2 regions of the Tsukamurella pulmonis genome follow, and region 1 is predicted to be linked to the other one. Evidence: predicted binding sites of a transcription regulator. Region 1 holds the regulator's gene; the other holds the start of a gene.
The links. The regulator LexA, encoded in region 1, represses DNA repair genes until DNA is damaged. The targets are predictions, from matches to a motif close to CGAACANNTGTTCG.
Positions count from the first base shown of each region.

Region 2: the regulator LexA is predicted to act here: its motif matches at 2,071-2,084, upstream of BLQ62_RS14700 (SAV_6107 family HEPN domain-containing protein).

Region 1 covers NZ_FNLF01000002.1:2,082,466-2,086,081, forward strand. Annotated here, with positions in the region: gene BLQ62_RS10230 (LysR family transcriptional regulator) at 1-751, opposite strand, end outside; gene BLQ62_RS10235 (DMT family transporter) at 831-1,760, shown strand; gene lexA (transcriptional repressor LexA) at 1,744-2,454, opposite strand; gene BLQ62_RS10245 (LysM peptidoglycan-binding domain-containing protein) at 2,710-3,345, shown strand; gene nrdR (transcriptional regulator NrdR) at 3,562-3,616, shown strand, end outside.
Region 2 covers NZ_FNLF01000002.1:3,000,435-3,004,050, forward strand. Annotated here, with positions in the region: gene mraZ (division/cell wall cluster transcriptional repressor MraZ) at 1-203, opposite strand, end outside; gene BLQ62_RS14695 (DUF3040 domain-containing protein) at 966-1,385, opposite strand; gene BLQ62_RS14700 (SAV_6107 family HEPN domain-containing protein) at 1,492-1,905, opposite strand; gene BLQ62_RS14705 (GNAT family N-acetyltransferase) at 2,135-2,749, shown strand; gene BLQ62_RS14710 (phytoene desaturase family protein) at 2,763-3,616, shown strand, end outside.

The DNA.
Region 1 (3,616 bases):
CGATCGACGGAACCACCGGGAGGGCGTCGACGGTGACCAGACCGTCCGTGGCGTCGATGGCCGGAAGCAGAGTGACGCCGAGGCCACTGCGGGCGGCGGAGTACAGGCCCGCGAGATTGGCGGCCTCCGCCGCGACGACGTAATCGACGCCGTCGCGCCGGAGGGCGGTGGCGGCCGGGGCGCGCAGGACGCAGGGATCGTCGAACAGGAGGACGGGAACGGTGTCGGACGGGCGTTCCCAGTCCCGCGCGGCGTACCACTGCAAGGGGATAGTGCCGACCGCGTCCGGGTGGTCGACGGGCGCGAGGTAGACCGCAACGTCGGCGAGGCCGCGTTCCACGGCGCCGGCGACCTGCGCGCTGCGGTCGAACCGGAACTGCGCCGTCCATCCGCCGGGCAGAGTGCCGAAGCCGCGGCTGAGTTCGGGGATCAGGCGGTCGGCGCCGTGCTCGGTCGCGGCGACGGACAGCGTGCGGGTCGTGGGGGAGGCGAGCGCATGGACGGCGGCGTCGTGCGCGTCGAGGATCGCCTGAGCGTGCACGAGAAGGCGGGTGCCGTGATCGGTGAAGCGGACGCCGCGTCCGGCCTTCTCGACGATCGCCTCACCCGTCGACGTCTCAAGGCGGCGTACGTGCGCGCTCACCGTCGACTGGGTCAGGTGCAGAGCCTCGGCGGCGCGGTGGACGCCGCCACAGCGTGCGATCGCGACCACGCTGCGCAGTGGCACGATGTCCAGGACAGGGTCTCGCATGACTGAACGATAGTCTCGATCGATCGTGATCGTCAATCATTGTTGGACGCGCACGACCTGCGCGTTCGACCATGACGTCATGAGAATTCCACCGCTGCTCGCGCTCTCAGTCGTCGTGTTGTACGCCTTCGGCTACCCGCTCGGCGCCCTTGGAATCGCGGCCATGAGCCCGTTCCTGCTGCTGTTCCTGCGTTTCGCGGTCTCCGGCGCACTCATGCTCGGGTTGGTCCGCTTCACCGGTCGACGACTGCCCCGCGGCGCGGACCTGGGGCACGCCGTCGTGGTGGGGATGCTGACGCAGGCGACGCAGTTCCTCGGCTGTTATCTGGGGCTGCGGGCGGGCGTTCCGGCCGGGGTCGCGGCACTCATCATCGGCGTGAACCCCGCCGTGACCACGGTGCTGTCGAGGATGGTGCTGCAGGAACAGATGACCGCCCGGCGCTCGCTCGCGGCGGTGCTCGGGTTGGCGGCCGTCGTCACCGCGTGCTGGTCGACGGTGCCGGCGCTGGCGCACGCCGGAGCCGGACTCGGCTTCACGCTGGTGGGGCTGGCGGGCATCGCGCTGGGCGGGGTCTATCAGCAGCGGTTCTGCCGGGAGGTGGATCCGGTGGCGGGCAACGCGGTGGGTATGGCCGTCGCGGCGGTGCCGGCGGGGGTACTGATGCTCCTGTTCGGCGCGACGGTCGTCGATCCGGTGCGGGGCGCAGTGGTCCTCGTGCTGATGGTGGTGCTGAGTTCGATGACAGCGACCACGCTGTATCTGCGCGTGATCGGGATCGCCGGAGCGAGCGGCGCGGCGATGCTGTTCGCGGTGATCCCGTCGGTATCCGCGGTGTTCGCCTTCCTGATCCTCGGGGAGCCGGTGCATCCAGGAGTGGTCGCGGGATTGGCGTTGGGTGGCGCCGCCTGCGCGATCGCCTCGACCGGCGGACGACGAACGCCGGCCCTCGACCTGGTGGTCGATGAGCCGGCGTCGTCGGGAGCGGGGGCGGTCAGATCCGGCGCATGACCGTGACGACCTTGCCGAGAATGACGGCGTCATTGCCGTGGATCGGATCGAACGCGGGATTGTGGGGCATCAACCACACATCCCGACCGGTGCGACGGAAGGTTTTCACGGTGGCCTCGCCGTCGAGCATCGCGGCGACGATGTCGCCGTTCTCGGCCACGGATTGCTGCCGCACGACGACCCAGTCGCCGTCGCAGATGGCCGCGTCGGTCATGGACTCGCCCACCACCTTGAGCAGGAAGAGCGAGCCCTCGCCGACCAGCTCGCGGGGGAGCGGGAAGATCTCCTCGACCGCCTCTTCCGCGAGGATCGGCCCACCGGCGGCGATGCGACCGAGGACGGGGACGAAGGCCGGCTCCGGCATCCTCTCCTCGTCCTCCATCACCTTCTGGATCACCTGCGCGGTGCGCTCTTCGGCGCCTTGGACGTTCACGGCGCGGGGGCGGTTGGGATCGCGATGCAGGAAGCCCAGGCGCTCGAGCGTGCGCAACTGGTGGGCGACCGACGACGTGGAGGTCAAGCCCACCTCGTCACCGATCTCCCGGATGCTGGGCGGGTAGCCGCGATCGCGGACGGAACGCCGGATGACTTCGAGGACCTGCTTCTGGCGACGGGTGAGGTGATCCTCGGAGACGTTGCCCTGCGCGTCGCGGAAGCGCTTGTCCCGGTGCTGAACCTGTCGATCTTCTGTCATGTGTCGCTCCTCACGCCCGTTCGGTTCCGACTCCACTGTAATGCAGCCCGGACCCGCTGACAAACATCTGTTCGAGAAATTTCGCCGCGTGTCTTCCGCTCCGTACGGGGGTGTGGTAGAAATCGAACAGAAGTTCTCTCGAACACTTGCACGCACTTCGGTGTGACTGGTGGGGCAGGATTGAAAACTTGTCAGTCCCCTCCGATAGACCTGTGGGTGAGCGAGAAGGAACCGCTACCGACCTCAGGAGAGACCATGACCGCGATCATCGATCGAGACGTCATCACCGCAGCGCAGGGCGATATCGCCGAGGCGCCGTCCTTGGCGCGCCACGGCTCCGCTGCCGCCGGTCGTCGCGGCGCCACCCGCGCCCGCGGGGTGTCCCCGCGGCTCGCACGCAGTCGTTCGGCGGAGCTGTCCGCGGATTCGATCACGTCGTCGAACGAGCTCCCCGCGGGTGCTCTTCGAACGGATCCCGTGGCGGTCCGCGTGACGGGTGCGCGCGGCTCCGCCCGGCGTACCGTCGAACGCCCGGGCGTGCGTTCGGCCGCGCGGCGCGCACCCCGTGGCGTCTCCCGCGCGGGCGGCTGCGCCCGTCGCACTCCGAGTCCATCGCTCGCGGCGTGCGTGCTGTTCGCGGCCGGCGTCTTCGTGGGCCTGCTGGTGCTCTTCGGCGGCGGATCGCAGACCGAGCCGGCCCCGGCCGGTGCGAGCACGCCCGCGCTCACGTCGATCGTCACGGTCCGTTCCGGACAGAGCCTCGAGCAGATCGCCCGTGAGATCGCTCCGGAGCGCGCGTCCGGCGCGGTGATGGCCGAGATCAGCGAGATCAACGGCCTGCAGGACGGGCGCGTGCACCCGGGGCAGACCCTCGTCACGCCGCGGTACTGACTCACCCCACGCAGCAAGGAGACCTAGATGACCACCCGCATGGTGATAGTGGATTCCCGGCAGGGCGGGCGCTCGGCCCACCTCGACAACGTGGTGCCGTTCCCGCGCCGAGTATTCTCGACAGGGAGATCGCGGGGCACGGCGGTGGCAGAGGCCACCGTGCTGCAGCTGCCCCGCCGGACGTCCGAGCGCAGCCGCGCCGCGGGAGGTGGACCCATGTATTGCCCGTTCTGCAAGAACGAGGACACCCGTGTGGTCGATTCGCGCGTCT
Region 2 (3,616 bases), 920 kb from region 1:
AAGGCGCGCCCCGCCGGGTCGGTCCATTCAATGGCATCCGCCTTCTCGGCGATGCGCTCGAACTCCGCCTTCGGGTACACCGTGAGGCTTCGATCCTGTCCTTTCGTGATCGTCAGCCCTCCCGCCAGTTCCTCGCGGTACTTCGCGGGGAGGGTGAGCCGTCCCTTGTCATCGAGTTTCGGCGTGTAGGTACCCGTGAACATCACGGTCACCTCCCGCCTACCCCGAGGGGTTGTCACTGGATCGAGACTTCAGACTAGCGCGTCTTTCTCCAGTGCGCCCCACATTACCCCACCATTCACCACTTTCAACCACATCGTCGCGCGTTTCGCGGCGAATTCTCAGAGTCAAAGCAGGTCAGATGCGTGGCGTGAAGTGGGGGACGCGGCGCGCCCCGGCGTGGCGGACTTCGTCACACCTGCGCGATCACGCGGTACCGCCGCGACGCCTGAGATTTCTGAGACGTTCTGGACGCTGAGATGGCCGCCTGTGGGGAGAAGTGGGGAATCGCGGTGGGGCGATGTGGGGAACGGACAACGGGACGGTCCGGCACAGCCCGTTCCGGCGAATCCGCGACTCAGAAGCACAGGAGACCGAATCCGGCCCTCCGTCGAGCCGAGCCGTGCCTTCACAGCGGGGGCGTAGCGACGGGGTCGGCTGTGCAACTGGAGGTGCGGCGCAATGGGCGACGCACGACGCCAGCTCTCCCCCGTCGGATCGCACGCATCCGCTCCCGCGAACGTTTCCGCCTCGTCATTGCGTTGCAACGGCATGACGAGGCGGAAACGCCCGCGGGAGTGCCGGACGTCAAGGAGCCGGCAACCACGACGGAGCGCACACGACGCAACCGGTCCGCGGCGACGCCGAGGGCTCGCTGCGCACCGCGACGGCCCGTTGATTTCGCTCACAGCGCAACGAAAAGAGCCGCCGACCATCAGGTCGGCGGCTCTGTCAGGCGCTACGGATCAGGGGAAGCGGCGGCGGAAGCGCTCTTCCATGCGGTGCACGAACGACTGCCCGGAGGCGCGTGCGCTCCCGGCGGAGCGTCCGCGGCCAGATCGGTTGCGCACCGATCCGTCCTCCTCGACGGTGCCGCGCGGGCCCTTGGCGGACGGGCCCGACCACAGCGCGTAGACCACGGAGCCGAACATCAGCAGGAAGCCGATGAGCCCCACGATCACGGTGTATTCAACCCTGGGCAGCAGCATTCCGGCGATGAGCAGCATCAATCCGACCGCGAAGCCGATCGCGGCGATGACGCGGCGCTTGCCCGACGCGCCGGCGAACCGGCCGCCGCGCACGTTCGACGCGAACTTGGGATCCTCGGCGTAGAGCGCGCTCTCGATCTGGTCGAGCATGCGCTGCTCGTGCTCGGAGAGTGGCACGTTCCCCTCCTTCAGCACTCATGGGGTCCAACTCCTCCTCTCATGATACGAGGCTTGCGACCCCGCGACCACCATCCGTCGAACATTCAGCACTTGCTGTGAGAAATCACGCGGCGCGGCTCAGGTCCGACTCGACGGAATTGAGGAAGGTCTGCACGCGACCGTGCAGAACGGCGACCTCCTCGGCGCTCACGGAGCGCGCCGTGGTCTCGAGCGCCGCGACCACACCCGAGACCGCGGTGAAGTAGGCGACCCACTCCGCGTACCCCGGCGCCGCCTTGGCGAGCCGCAGCCAGGCGTTGCGCGTGGGGCGGCGCACACCGGTCTCCCGCTCGGCCAGGAGAGCGGCCGCACCGCGCAGCGCCGCGTGATAGATCTCGCGGTACTGATCGGCCGGGGCCGGCGACCCGCCGGCACGGGCGAGGAACTGATCCGCACGATCGAGGATGCGTGCGGCACCCGACTCGCCCATGCGACGACGGGAACCGACGTGATCGATCCGCGTCTTCGATTCGACCATGACCTTCCTCCTGCTCCGTGGAACTTCTCCGCTGTTACTGCGTGTTGTACCGGACGGGACTGACACGTAACGCTTCCCTCGTTCCGCGCCAGTCCCGCCGGACGGACCGGGATCGACGCGCCGCCCCGGCGCCAGAACATGTGCGCCCATCCGATGGTCCGTGATCGAACAATCATTCGATCACTTCTAATATAGCGTGAGTGTCCGACACGTCAAGGGAAGGAAGTCCGTGACCGCAGTGCCGACGCAGCAACCACGGATCCACGCCCTGTCGCCGCAGGACGCCACCCTGTGGCTGCCCGCCGCCCTGCAGATCTACGTGGCGGCGATGGACTATCCCGCCGGCACCGAATCGCACCGGCTGCCGATGTGGCGCGAACACCTGAACCGGCCCGGCTACGCGGCGTTCGGTGCGGTACAGGCGCTGCCCACCGAGGACGGGCGCATGGTCGATCACCTGGTGGGCATCGCCTACGGCTACAGCGGCGCGGGCGATCAGTGGTGGAACCGACAGCTCCGCATCGGGCTGGGCCGTCGCGGGCTCTCCCCCTCGGAGGTCGAGGCCGTCGCCGCGGACTACTTCGAGCTCACCGAGCTGCACGTGCACCCCGCCGCGCAGGGCCACGGCGTCGGCTCCGCGCTCCTGCACGCCCTGCTCACGGACCGCCCCGAACCGCGCGTGCTGCTCTCGACCCCCGAGGTCGCCGCCGAACAGAACCGGGCCTGGCGGCTCTACCGCCGCACCGGCTTCTACGACGTGCTGCGCGAGTTCCGCTTCTCGGGCGATCCGCGCCCGTTCGCCGTCCTGGGCCACGACCTGCCCTTCGTCGCGCCCGCGCGGTGAACGGGGCCGCGCGATGAGCACCGAGGTCGACGTCGCCGTCGTCGGGTCCGGTCACAACGCCCTGGTCGGTGCTGCGTACCTGGCAGCGCAGGGCCACTCGGTGACGGTCTTCGAGGCCGACACCGTGCCGGGCGGCGCGGTGAGCACCGTCGAACGGTTCCCGGGCTACCGCGTGGACCGCGGCTCGTCGGCGCACCTGATGTTCCGGCACACGGGCATCGCGGAGGAGCTCGACCTCGCGGCACACGGGCTGCGTTACCTGGACTGCGACCCGTGGGCCTTCGCCCCCACCCCGCCGGGCACCACCGCCCCGCCGATCGTCTTCCGTACGGACCTCGACGCCACCGTCGCGTCGATCGGCGCCGCCTGCGGCCCCCGGGAGGCCGCGGCGTACCGCCGGTTCGTCGCGGAGTGGACGCCGCGCGCGAAGGCGACCATGGCCGCCTTCGGCTCCTCCCCCAGCGCGCCACGGCTCGGCCGCGCCTTCTGGCCCACGAAGGGCCGCGCGAGCCTGACACGGATGTCGCGCACCTATCTCGCCTCGGGCGATCAGCTGCTCGACGAGTACTTCGACGACGAGCGGCTCAAGGCCGCCCTCGCCTGGTTCGGCGCGCAGTCCGGCCCCGCGATGAGCGAGCCCGGCACCGCGCCCATGATCGGCTTCGCCGCCCTCATGCACACCCTCCCGCCCGGCCGGGCCGTCGGCGGCAGCGGGGCGCTCACGGCCGCCCTCCTCTCCCGCCTCACCGCCGACGGCGGCACCGTCGCCCTCGGGACGCCCGTCACGGCGCTGCACCCGCCCGGCGGGCGTGGCACGGACCGGGCGTGGAAGGTCACCGTCGCCACGCCCGACGGTGCGCGCACCGT